3 regions of the Streptomyces sp. NPDC023481 genome follow, and region 2 is predicted to be linked to each of the others. Evidence: riboswitches for the same ligand, from Rfam matches in the RefSeq annotation. Region 2 holds a riboswitch; each other region holds the start of a gene.

Region 1 (4,254 bases), on a different contig from region 2:
CGAGCAGAAGCGCGAGGTCGTCGTGGAGGAGGTCCCCGCGCGCGCCCTGATGGCCGCCTACCGGCTCCCGCACGACGGCACGCGCGCGTGCGACGCGGCCGACCTCGCCCTGACCATTCTCGGCGGCGGCGAGTCCTCCCGCCTGTACAACCGGCTGGTGCGCCGGGACCGTACGGCCGTCGCGGCCGGCTTCGGCCTGCTGCGCCTGGCCGGCGCGCCCTCCATGGGCTGGCTGGACGTGAAGACCTCGGGTGACGTCGAGGTGCCGGTCATCGAGACCGCCATCGACGAGGAGCTGGCCCGGTTCGCCGCGGAGGGCCCCACGCCCGAGGAGATGGAGCGCGCCCAGGCGCAGCTGGAGCGCGAGTGGCTGGACCGGCTCGGCACGGTCGCCGGCCGTGCCGACGAACTGTGCCGGTTCGCGGTCCTGTTCGGCGACCCTCAGCTCGCCCTGACCGCCGTCCAGCGCGTCCTGGAGGTCACCCCGCAGGAGGTCCAGGAGGTCGCCAAGGCCCGCCTGCGGCCCGACAACCGCGCGGTGCTCGTCTACGAGCCGAAGTCCCCGCAGGCCGTGGAGGACGCCGACATCCCCGGGGACCCGGAGCAGGAAGCCACCGTAGAGGCCGGCAACGAGAACGAGGAGACGGCCAAGTGACCGAACTCGCCACCATGGACTTCCACCCCCGGCCGCAGCCCGGCGAGGCCCGGCCCTGGGCGTTCCCGGCTCCCGAGCGCACCGCGCTCGACAACGGCCTGACCGTGCTGCGCTGCCACCGTCCCGGCCAGCAGGTCGTCGCCGTGGAGGTGCTGCTGGACGCGCCGCTGGACGCCGAGCCGGCCGGCCTGGACGGCGTCGCCACGATCATGGCGCGGGCCTTCTCGGAGGGCACCGACAAGCATTCCGCCGAGGAGTTCGCCGCCGAGCTGGAGCGCGCGGGCGCCACCCTGGACGCGCACGCAGACCACCCCGGCGTCCGGCTCAGCCTGGAGGTCCCGGCCTCCCGCCTGGCCAAGGGCCTCGGTCTGCTCGCCGACGCCCTGCGCGCGCCCGCCTTCGCCGAGAGCGAGGTCGAACGGCTGGTCCGCAACCGCCTGGACGAGATCCCGCACGAACTGGCCAACCCCTCCCGCCGGGCCGCCAAGGAACTCTCCAAGGAGCTGTTCCCGGCGACCTCCCGCATGTCCCGGCCGCGCCAGGGCACCGAGGAGACGGTCGAGAAGATCGACGCGGCGGCCGTACGCGCCTTCTACGACCGCCATGTGCGGCCCGGCACGGCCACCGTGGTCGTCGTCGGCGACCTGACCGGCGTCGACCTGGACGGCCTGCTCGGCGACACCCTGGGCGCCTGGACCGGCACCCCGGGCGAGCCCCGGCCGGTGCCGCCGGTGACCGCCGACGACACCGGGCGCGTGGTCATCGTGGACCGGCCCGGCGCCGTCCAGACGCAGCTGCTCATCGGCCGGATCGGCCCCGACCGGCACGACCGCGTGTGGCCCGCCCAGGTGCTCGGCACGTACTGCCTCGGCGGCACCCTCACCTCCCGCCTGGACCGCGTCCTGCGCGAGGAGAAGGGCTACACCTACGGCGTGCGCTCCTTCGGACAGGTCCTCAGGTCCGCGCCGGACGGCACGGGCGCGGCGATGCTCGCCATCAGCGGCTCGGTGGACACGCCGAACACCGGCCCGGCGCTGGACGACCTGTGGAAGGTGCTGCGGACCGTCGCGGCGGAGGGCCTGACCGACGCCGAGCGGGACGTCGCCGTGCAGAACCTCGTCGGCGTGGCGCCGCTGAAGTACGAGACCGCGGCGGCCGTCGCGAGCACGCTGGCCGACCAGGTCGAGCAGCACCTGCCCGACGACTTCCAGGCGACGCTGTACCGGCAGCTGGCCGCCACGGGAACGGTGGAGGCCACCGCGGCCGTCGTGAACGCCTTCCCGGTGGACCGCCTGGTGACCGTCCTCGTCGGTGACGCGGCCGCCATCAAGGCGCCGGTGGAGGCGCTCGGCATCGGTGAAGTGACCGTGGTGGCGGCCGAGTAACGGCACGCGCGCGCAGGGCCCTGGCAACGCGTCGGTCGTCAGGGCCCTGTTGTTCCACTCGCTCCCTCAGATGCCCGTTTTGGGGCGGAGGTTGCCTGTCTGCCCTGTGGGATGCGCTACAAAAGGCCGCTTCCGTTTGAGGACGGGGAGCGGGCCGCCGTAGCGTCATCCGGGCTGTTCGTCAGGCAGTGCGCCGCGCCCGCGGCACCGGACAGTCATCGCCGAGTCCCCGTACGGCGCGAGCCAGGGGAGCCGGGGACCCACGCAGTCCCTGGGGTGAATCGGGCGCCCGCGCGCGAGTGGGGGAGCCCGTAGGAGACCTTCCTGCTCCGAACCCGTCAGCTAACCCGGTAGGCGAGAGGGAAGGAAAGGACCAGCCACTTCATGGCGTTCATGTGCGCCACCGGGAAGCACCGCAAGCCCGGCCGGGTCAAGCGGACCACCGCTCAGGCGGCCGGTATCGCGGCCCTCACCACCACCGGCGTGATCGGCACCCTCGCCGCCTCCCCGGCGCTCGCCGCCGAGAACCCCACGGAGCAGACCGGGCTCGTCCCCGTCCTCGCCGTGACCCAGGACGTTCCCGAGCAGATCGACGCGCAGGCCGCCGCCCAGCAGCAGGCCGCCGAGCTGAAGGCGGCCGAGGAGGCCGCGGCGAAGGCCGCCGCCAAGCGGGCCGCGGAGGTGCGCGCGGCCAAGGCCCGTGCCGCCCGCGAGGCCGAGCGCAAGCTGCTGAACACCTTCGTCGCCCCCGTCGCGCACTCGTACGTCTCCACGGGCTACCAGGCCAGCAGCTCCCTGTGGTCCTCCGGTTCGCACACCGGCATCGACTTCCACGCCGCCAGCGGCACGGCCGTCCACGCGGTGGGCTCCGGCACGGTCGTCTCCACCGGCTGGGGAGGCGCGTACGGCAACCAGATCGTGATTCGCATGGCCGACGGCATGTACACGCAGTACGGGCACCTGTCGTCCATCGGGGTCACGGTGGGCCAGAAGGTCGTCCCGGGCCAGCAGATCGGCCTGTCCGGCGCCACCGGCAACGTCACCGGGCCGCACCTGCACTTCGAGGCGCGGACCACTCCCGAGTACGGCTCCGACGTCGACCCGGTCGCCTATCTCCGCCAGCACGGCGTGAACGTCTGACACCCCGCGCACGACCGTCCGAAGCCCCGGCTCACCGAGCCGGGGCTTTCGTCGTTTTTCGCGGTGTCCGCCTGATTCGCTGACCAAAAAATATCCCTGGATCCGGGACCGCCGTCGGAAATTCCGGCCTATTGCAATAGAGTCACGGAACACGCGTCCATCGTCGGCGTTTCACGGGGATTAAGGCGGAGGTCGGTCATGCGTATTCCGGCGCACTCGGTGTGTACCGCTGTCCGGGACGACATCGTCGCGGGTGTCCACGCGCGCGGCAGCCGCCTCACCGAGGAGGTACTGGCCCGCCGGTACGGCGTCTCGCGCGTCCCCGTGCGTGAGGCCCTGCGCACCCTGGAGGCCGAGGGTTTCGTGGTGACGCGCCGGCACGCGGGCGCGTGCGTGGCCGAGCCGACCGAGGAGGAGGCCGCCGACCTGCTGGAGATGCGGATGCTGCTGGAGCCGCTGGGCGCCGCCCGGGCCGCCCAGCGCCGCACCGAGGCCCATCTGAAGGTGCTGCGCGGCCTGGTCCGGCTGGGCCAGGAACGGGCCAGGAGGGGCGGCAGCGAGGACCTTCGCTCGCTGGGCGGCTGGTTCCACGAGACGCTCGCCCAGGCCTCCGGCAGCCCCTCGCTGACCGCGATGCTCACCCAGCTGCGGCACAAGATCGCCTGGATGTACACGGTGGAGGCGCCGGTCAGCCCGATGGAGTCCTGGACGGAGCACGGCGCCATCGTGGACGCGGTGGCGCGCGGCGACGCCGAGCGCGCGCGGGCCCTCACCACGCTGCACGCCGAGCGCGCGACCGGCGCGCACCGGCTGCGGTTTTCCGGCGGCGCGGAGCGTGTGAGGACTTCGCAACGAGCCGTAAACATGTCGGGCCGACGGCATTAACACGGGGGCCGTATACAAAGAGGAGTTATTCGGGGCGGGGTCTTTTCCGCTGCCCGAATTAACGGCGCGGTAATTCGGCGGGTGGCTTTTCCGGTGGGAAAGCCACCCCGCACACGCCGAAGCCGCGCCACCCGAAAAGGCGGCGCGGCTCCGGCGCTTCTGTGCGGTGCTCGCTCAGACGGTCTCGGG
Region 2 (4,254 bases):
GGCTTGGCGAAGGAGACCTGGGTGAAGCCGGCGTCGAGGACGGCGGCGCCGCCGCTCTTCGGGGTCAGCGTGAACTTCAGCGGCAGGCCCGTCTTCGCGTCGACGGCGATGCTGATCGCGCCGACCGTGGTGCCGGACTGCCGGGGCTGGATGAGCAGCTTGTAGGCGTCGCGCCCGGCGACGTGCTCGGTGCCGTCGACGGTGACGGACGTGGTGTCGTCCACCGCCTTCAGGGCCTGGTCGGCGAAGTCCTTGGGGGTGGCCGGGGGTTCGGCCCGGCGGTCCTCGCCGGAGCGGGCCGCGGTGGAGTGGTGGACCTGGTTGCTCTTGCTGTCGTAGCCCCAGACGTCCTTGCCGTCGTGGATCAGGCTGTACTCGGCGCCGCTCTCCAGAAGGGACAGTTTCTGCCGGTTGGGGCCGTCGGCGGCGACGCGCAGGGTGTGCGTGCCGGAGACCAGTTCGGTGAGCTTGGCCCGCGGGTCGGCGGCGGAGCCGTCGTGATTGCCGCCGCGGCCCGCGCCGGAGAGCAGGTTGTTCTCCAGGCCGCCGAGGTTGGGCAGGCCGAGGTCGGTGCTGACCTTCACGGTGCCGGACAGCTGCTGCACGTCCGACTTGGCGATCTTGTTGATGAGCTGCTGTGCGCTGATTTTCGGCAGGTCGGGGTCGCCGGAGTTGGCGAGCGCCGGGACCAGCCCGATCGTGGCCGCCGCCACCCCCACCACCGCGACCGGGACGGCGTACCGCGCGGCCTTGCGCCGGCCGGAGCGCGGCTTGTCGTCCCGCGCGGCGTCCATTGCGTCGTCGGATTCGTACGGTGCCATGTGTGCCTTACCTCCGTCGTCGGCGGCGGCTGTCCTCACGTTGGTCCGCTGGTCCACCTGAGCCGCCATTCTCACCCGAATCGGTGAGGAGTGGTGATTTCCGTGATGACCATCTGACCAAATCGGCCGTGAGGAATCGTCAGCCCACGGAGGCAACTCCGTGTACGCCTCCGGTATGACACGCGACGGTGGTATCTCCACCCGACCCGTAGGGGTCACGCCGGGCGCGGCGGCCCGTACGGGGCCGGCCGGGTCAGCCGGCGCGGTGCACGACCGCGTCGCACAGCTCCATCAGGGCCGCCTTGGCGTCGCACGCGCGCAGCGGTGCGAGTGCGGCCCGCGCCTCCTCCGCGTACCGCACGGTGTCCCGGCGGGCCTGCTCCAGCGCGGGGTGCGCGCGCAGCGCGGCCAGCGCCTCGGCGTGCCGGGCATCGTCGCTCAGGTCGGAGTCGAGCAGCTCGCACAGCGCGACGTCCTCGGGCCGGCCCAGCCGGGCGGCGCGCTCGCGCAGCCGGAGCACCGGCAGGGTGGGGATGCCCTCGCGCAGGTCGGTGCCCGGGGTCTTGCCGGACTCGTGGGAGTCGGAGGCGATGTCCAGGACGTCGTCGGCGAGCTGGAAGGCGACCCCGAGCCGTTCGCCGTACTGGGTGAGCGTGTCGACGACCGTCTCGTCGGCGCCGGACATCATCGCGCCGAACCGGCACGAGACGGCCACCAGGGAGCCCGTCTTGCCGCCGAGCACGTCCAGGTAGTGATCGACCGGGTCGCGCCCGTCGGAGGGGCCCGCGGTCTCCAGGATCTGGCCGGTGACCAGCCGCTCGAACGCCAGCGCCTGCACCCGGACCGCCTCGGGGCCGAGGTCGGCGAGGATCTGGGAGGCGCGGGCGAACAGGAAGTCGCCGGTGAGGACCGCGACGGAGTTGCCCCAGCGGGTGTTGGCGCTGTCCACACCCCGCCGCACGGCCGCCTCGTCCATGACGTCGTCGTGGTACAGCGTGGCCAGATGGGTCAGCTCCACGACCACGGCCGAGGGCACGACACCGGGCGCGTACGGATCGCCGAACTGGGCCGCGAGCATCACCAGAAGTGGCCGGAAACGCTTCCCCCCGGCCCGCACGAGGTGCTGCGCGGCCTCCGTGATGAACGGGACCTCGCTCTTGGTGGCTTCGAGCAAGCCTTCCTCGACAGCCGCCAATCCGGCCTGGACATCGGCTTCCAGAGCCTGGTCCCGCACGCTCAGCCCGAACGGCCCGACGACGGTCACGAGGGGTCTCCTGTCTGCTGGTGTCTGCTGGCGATTACACGGTTTGTCGATAGGTCGCTGCCATCACTCAAGTCAGCGTATCCGGTCCCTGTTCGATCACCGATAGCGCCCACCGGTCCAGCCCGGGCGGTACCGGATCATGATCGGCATGACGACGATCACACAATAAGAACGGAAATTTACAGCTTTCCCAGTAATTCGGGCGCTATGGCGCAACCTCTCCATACCCCACCACTCCGACTTCCCGCCCCAATCCCCCTAATCCCTCATGTCTGATTTGAAGTAGTTTGCCAGTTCGTGAAATGGCTCACTCCGGCCACCTGCCCGACCCACCCTCAAAAGCCCCTGCGAGCCCTTGTCCTGTCGGCGAGTTGAGGATTGGCAACCGCAAAGGATCAAGCGCCTCATACGACATCGATCAAGGTCAAATCGCACGTTGTATGAATCCGGCCCTTGTTTCCGACATGTGCTCTCGCATACGTTCCGGGCCGTCGGGCGGACGCCGAATCCTGCCGCCGCCCGCGTAACCCATCGACGAACTCATTCGTACGGCAGGAGCGGGGGACCCAGGTAAGTCGCCGGACCGGACGGCACACGCCGCACCGGAACGGCTCGGGGTGAAGCCGTGCCTCTTCCAGGGCACGGCCGGGCACCTCCCAGCCCGAACCCGACAGCTCACCTCGCAGGCGCCGGAGAGGAACACCGCCATGCCTGCTGCCGCTCAGCCCCGCCGCACCCGCACCGGCCGTCTCGTCCGCGCCGTCACCGCCGCCGGCGCCGGTGCCGCCGTACTCGCCCTGCCGCTCATCGGCGCGACCAGCGCCGCCGCGGCCCCCAGCACCACCGCGACGGCCGCCACCACCACCGCCGGCTACCCGAACACCCTGGACGGCTGGATCCGCGAGTCGCTCGCGATCATGGCCCAGAAGGGCATCCCGGGCACCTACAACGGCATCTACCGCAACATCATCCGCGAGTCCTCGGGCAACCCGAACGCCATCAACCTCTGGGACTCCAACGCCGCCAAGGGCATCCCGTCCAAGGGCCTGCTCCAGGTCATCGACCCCACGTTCAACGCGTACCACGTGGCCGGAACCTCGTTCAACATCTACGACCCGGTCGCGAACATCACCGCCGCCTGCAACTACGCGGCCGCGCGGTACGGGTCGATCGACAACGTGTTCAGCGCGTACTGACCGGCTCAGGGCCGGCTCAGGGCCGCAGCCGGGCCAGCTCAGGGTCGCAGTCGGGCCGACTCGAGGCCGGAGCCGGGCCGACTCGGGGCCGGAGCCGCGGCCGGCGCTACTGATATGCCGGTCAGTCGGTCGGCCCCCCGGCCGGGTCGACTTCCCGGTCAGTCGGGCGGGAAGAGTCGTTCGAGGACGACGGCGATGCCGTCGTCCTCGTTCGACAAGGTGATCTCGTCGGCCACCGCCTTCAGTTCGGGGTGCGCGCCGGCCATGGCGACACCGCGCGCGGCCCAGTGGAACATGGGGATGTCGTTGGGCATGTCACCGAAGGCGAGGGCACGGTCGGCGCCGACCCCCAGCCGCCCGGCGGCCAGCGCCAGACCGGTCGCCTTCGTCACCCCGCTCGGCTGGAGCTCCACGGTGCCCGGGCCCGACATGGTGACCGTCGCCAGCGAGCCCACCGCCGCGCGCGCCACCGCCGCCAACTCGTCGTCGGACAGGATGGCGTGCCGCAGCAGCACCTTGCTGATGGGCTCCGCCCACAGGTCGTCGCGCCGGCCGACGCGCACCGCGGGCAGCGTCGGGTGGGGCATCCGGTAGCCGGGCTCGATCAGCGTGAGCCCGTCGACGCCGTCCTGGTCGACCGCCGCGCAGACCGGCCCCACCTCCGCCTCGATCTTGCCGAGCGCGGTCTCGGCCAGCTCCCGGTCCAGCCTCACCGACCACAGCAGGCGGTCGCTCCCGGCGTCGTAGACCTGCGCTCCCTGCCCGCACACCGCGAGCCCCGTGCAGCCGAGGTCCGCGAGCAGCGGCCGTACCCGCGGCGCTGGGCGGCCCGTCACCACCAGGTGCCGGGCACCGGCCCGCGCCACCCGCGCGAGCGCGGCCAGCGACCGGTCGGAGACGGTGTCGTCGCCGCGCAGCAACGTCCCGTCCAGGTCGGTGGCGATCAGTCCGTATGCCGGGGTGGGTGCCATGA
Region 3 (4,254 bases), on a different contig from region 2:
CCTGTACGGCCTGCTCACCCCGGACGACTTCACCCCGGTCCCGTTCTTCACCGCCGCCCCGCTGGTCGCCGCGCCCCTGTCCGCGCTGCGCACCACCGTCCTCGCCGGCCTCGCCTCCCTCGCCGCCGCCTACGCCGTGCACACCGACGCCGGTGCCCACCCGACCGTGGGCACCGTCACCGACGTGGTCACCGTGGCCACGGTCGCCCTGCTCGCCGCCGCCATCAACCGGGTGGTCCGGCGCGGCGACCGGCGGCTCGCCTCCGCCCGGGAGATCGCCGAGGCCGCCCAGCGGGCCGTACTGCCGGAGCCCGCCGCGCGGATCGGCGGCTTCGAGATCGCCGCCTGCTACGAAGCGGCCCGCCAGGACGCGTTCATCGGCGGCGACCTGTACGCGGTGCAGGACAGCCCGCACGGCGTCCGGCTGGTCGTCGGGGACGTGCGCGGCAAGGGCATGGGCGCGGTGGCCGCCGTGGCCGTGGTGATCGGCGCGTTCCGGGAGGCGGCCGAGCAGGAGACCACGCTGGAGCGGGTGGCCGAGCGGCTGGAGCGGGCGCTGGCCCGCGAGGGCACCCGGCGGGACGGCATCGACGCCTTCGAGGGGTTCACCACCGCGGTCCTCGCCGAACTCCCGCACGACGACGGGGTGGTACGGATCGTCAACCGCGGCCATCCGCCGCCGCTGCTGCTGCACGCCGACGGCACGTTGTGCACCCTGGCTCCCGCCGAGCCCGCGCTGCCGCTCGGCATGGCCGACCTGGGCCGGTGGCCGGACCGGGCCACCGAGGCCCGCTTCCCGGGCGGCGCCACCTTGCTCTTCCACACCGACGGCCTCTCCGAGGCCCGGGACGCCCACGGCCGGTTCTTCGACCCCGGGCGGCGGCTCGCCGGACGCGTCTTCCCCGGGCCGGCCGCGCTGCTCGGCCGGCTCGCCGCGGACGTGCGCCGGCACTGCGGCGGTGACCTGACCGATGACATGGCGCTGCTCGCCGTCCGACGGCCATGACGGTTCCCACCGAAAGGCCCGGCCCGACAAAACGTTAATGATCAAGGCGAACGGCTTGGAAAGTGACTCGCAAGTCTATTAACGTTCGATAACGCAGCGCGGTCGTCCCAGCCGTCACCAGAGGCGGCTCCGTGCGCACGCGCCGAATCCCGCAAGGGAACCGGGGAACCACCACCTTGGGGTGAATCACGCGGATACCGCCGTGAACTCGTGCAGGTCACGCCGGTTATACGCGCGTAGGAGACCTTCCTGCTCCGAACCCGTCAGCTAACCCGGTAGGCGGCGGAAGGAAAGGAGCGCGCCCGCGTGGCGTCCAACCGGCCTGCCCCAGAAGCCCCGTTCATACCGGCCGAGCGCGAGACCGAGACCTTCGGGTACGGCTCCTACCGTGCCGCGGAGGGCCCCTGGGAGGAGTGGAATCCGACCGAGGAGTCCGTCACCCCGGTCCGTGGCCGGCACCGCGTCGCCAAGCAGCGCGGCGGCTTCGCGCGCAGCTCCACCGTCCTCGGCGTCGGCGTCATCGCCGCGGTCGGCGCGGGCGGCATGGCCAGCGCCAACACCGGCAAGCCACCGGTCTCCCTCTCCCTGCCGGACCTGCCCTCCGTCGGCTCCCTCTTCGCGCACGGCTCCGACGGCTCCCAGCCGGCCGAGGCCGCCACCGCCACGCTCAGCGGCGTCGCCGTGGCCACCGCCGACGGCGAGGACGGCACCGACGCGGGCGAGGCGCTGCGCAACCGGATCATGGCCCAGGCCGAGCATCAGCAGGGCCAGGCCGAGAGCAAGGCCACCGCCGCCGCGCTCGCCGCCGCCCACCGGCAGTCCGCCGACGCCGCCGCCCAGGCCGAGAAGGAGGCCGCCGCCCAGGCCGCCGCGGCCAAGGAGAAGGCGGAGGCCGCCGCCGAGAAGAAGGCCGAGGAGGCCCGGCTGGCCCGGCTGGCCAAGCAGTACACGCTGCCGACCTCCGCGTACACGATCACCTCGACCTTCGGCCAGGCCGGCTCGATGTGGTCCTCCGGCCACCACACCGGCCTCGACTTCGCCGCTCCCACCGGCACCCTGATCAAGGCCATCCACGGCGGCACGATCACCGAGGCGGGCTGGGCCGGTTCCTACGGCTACCGCACGATCCTCACCCTGGACGACGGCACCGAGCTGTGGTTCTGCCACCAGTCCTCGATCAACGTCAAGGCCGGCCAGAAGGTCTCCACCGGCGAGGTCATCGGCCGCGTCGGCGCCACCGGCAACGTCACCGGCCCGCACCTGCACCTGGAGGTCCACCCGGGCGGCCAGCCCGGCGCGATCGACCCCATGGCGTGGCTGCACGGCAAGGGCCTCACCCCCTGACACCCGCGCTCCGCGGGGGGCTTTGCGAATTTCGGCGCCGGCGGCGGAATGCGATCTTCTGCCGCCGGCGTTGACATGTCGTATGACGTCACTTCGCCAACTGGGCACTTCCGACCTCCAGGTCTTCCCGCTCTCCCTGGGCGGCAACGTCTTCGGCTGGACCGCGGACGAACAGACCTCCTTCGCCGTCCTCGACGCCTACACGGCGGCCGGCGGCAACTTCATCGACACCGCCGACGCCTACTCCGCCTGGGTCGAGGGCAACCAGGGCGGCGAGTCGGAGACGATCATCGGCAAGTGGGTCAAGGCCCGCGACAACCGCTCCGATGTCGTCATCGCCACCAAGGTCAGCCAGCACCCGCGGTACCGGGGGCTGTCCGCCGCCAACATCAAGGCCGCGGCCGACGCCTCCCTGCGCCGCCTGGACACCGACTACATCGACCTCTACTACACCCACTACGACGATCCCGAGGTGCCGGTCGAGGAGATCATCGGCACGCTGGACGAGCTGGTGAAGGCCGGCAAGGTCCGGCACATCGCCGCCTCCAACATCACCGCCGAGCGCCTCAGGGCATCCCTGGAGTTCTCCGACCGCGAGGGCCTCGCCCGCTACGTCGCCCTCCAGCCGCACTACAACCTGGTCTCCCGGGACACCTACGAGGGCCCGCTGCAGGACCTCGCCGTCCGCGAGGGCCTGGCCGGCGTCCCGTACTTCTCCCTCGCCTCGGGCTTCCTCACCGGCAAGTACCGGCCCGGTACGACCGTCGACAGCGCCCGCGCCGGCGGTGCCGAGAAGTACCTCGGCACCGAGCGCGGCCAGAGGGTCCTCGCGGCCCTGGACGAGGTCGCCGCGGCCCACGAGGCCCCGGTCGCCACCGTGGCCCTGGCCTGGCTCGCCGCCCAGCCGTCGATCACGGCCCCGATCGCCTCCGCACGGACGGTGGAACAGCTGCCCGCGCTGGTGGGGGTGGCGGACCTGAAGCTGACGGACACCGAGCTGACCCGGCTGACGGAGGCCTCCGCCTAGCTAGGTCCTTTCCCTCGGACCGGGCCGGCTTCGGGTGGCGGTGCTTCCGGCGCCCCGCGACGCCGGCGAGATCCGAGAGAGAGGGCCTGGCCCTGGCCGCCCTGCCTGTCCGGTCCGCCCGGTCCGGCGGGGCCGGGCGCTCGTCGGCCCCGGCGGTCGCTCACGTCCGGTAGGGGTTGTACGCGGCGTACGGCACCGCCGGATACCCGTACGGCGCCGCACCCCGGTACGCCGGCGCCGGTACGGAGGCCCGGCTCGCGTACTCCAGGGCCGGCCGGGCCACCTGCCTGCGCTTCCACAGCTCGTCCAGCAGCTCCCGCTCCCGTACGACGAAGTCGGCGCCGGCCTTCCCCGCCCGGCCCCGCTGCCGCAGGAAGGCCAGCGCCGTGGCGTACGCCTCGTACCGGGCGACCTCCCGCGCCGCCGGGCGCCCGTGGTGGTGGCGGGCGTGGTCCCGGGCCATCCGCCGGGCCCGCATCGACCCGAGCGCGAACGGCTCGGCCGGGCCCAGCCAGCCGGCCAGTACATACGCCGGCAGCTCCGCCCGCACGGTGCGCAGCTCCCGCTGCCGGGTGAAGACCGCCAGCCAGGTGAGCAGCCCGAACGCGGGCACCATGAAGGCGCCGTAGACGGCGAAGAAGCCGTACTCGCCGAAGGTGGAGGAGCCGTTCCAGAAGGCGTGCATGCCCATCGCGAGGAGCAGGCCGCAGACCGGCAGCAGGGCCCGCCGCAGATGCTGCCGCTCGGCGGACAGCGCGGCGACGCCGAAACCGATGCCGGTGAGCACGGTGAACAGGGGGTGCGCGAACGGGGACATCACGATGCGCACGAAGAAGGTGGCGGCGGTGACGGAGGCGATGCCGCGGCCGCCGGTGAG

What was found. Region 2 has a riboswitch for cyclic di-AMP ahead of ACZ3ZD_RS01810 (transglycosylase SLT domain-containing protein). Riboswitches for the same ligand answer to the same signal wherever they lie in the genome.
Region 1: linked by a shared signal. The riboswitch ahead of ACZ3ZD_RS24655 (M23 family metallopeptidase) and the one ahead of ACZ3ZD_RS01810 (transglycosylase SLT domain-containing protein) in region 2 are both predicted to bind cyclic di-AMP.
Region 3: linked by a shared signal. The riboswitch ahead of ACZ3ZD_RS32390 (M23 family metallopeptidase) and the one ahead of ACZ3ZD_RS01810 (transglycosylase SLT domain-containing protein) in region 2 are both predicted to bind cyclic di-AMP.

What each region holds. Positions count from the first base shown of each region.
Region 1 is NZ_JBVHJE010000013.1:131,014-135,267, reverse strand. It holds gene ACZ3ZD_RS24665 (M16 family metallopeptidase) at 1-655, shown strand, start outside; gene ACZ3ZD_RS24660 (M16 family metallopeptidase) at 652-2,040, shown strand; cyclic di-AMP (ydaO/yuaA leader) riboswitch at 2,250-2,412, shown strand; gene ACZ3ZD_RS24655 (M23 family metallopeptidase) at 2,425-3,180, shown strand; gene ACZ3ZD_RS24650 (GntR family transcriptional regulator) at 3,379-4,065, shown strand; gene ACZ3ZD_RS24645 (HPr family phosphocarrier protein) at 4,240-4,254, opposite strand, start outside.
Region 2 is NZ_JBVHJE010000001.1:379,980-384,233, reverse strand. It holds gene ACZ3ZD_RS01820 (LolA family protein) at 1-821, opposite strand, end outside; gene ACZ3ZD_RS01815 (polyprenyl synthetase family protein) at 1,075-2,085, opposite strand; cyclic di-AMP (ydaO/yuaA leader) riboswitch at 2,608-2,787, shown strand; gene ACZ3ZD_RS01810 (transglycosylase SLT domain-containing protein) at 2,793-3,281, shown strand; gene ACZ3ZD_RS01805 (HAD family hydrolase) at 3,440-4,252, opposite strand.
Region 3 is NZ_JBVHJE010000021.1:20,263-24,516, reverse strand. It holds gene ACZ3ZD_RS32395 (PP2C family protein-serine/threonine phosphatase) at 1-1,006, shown strand, start outside; cyclic di-AMP (ydaO/yuaA leader) riboswitch at 1,137-1,303, shown strand; gene ACZ3ZD_RS32390 (M23 family metallopeptidase) at 1,313-2,350, shown strand; gene ACZ3ZD_RS32385 (aldo/keto reductase) at 2,433-3,377, shown strand; gene ACZ3ZD_RS32380 (PrsW family intramembrane metalloprotease) at 3,538-4,254, opposite strand, start outside.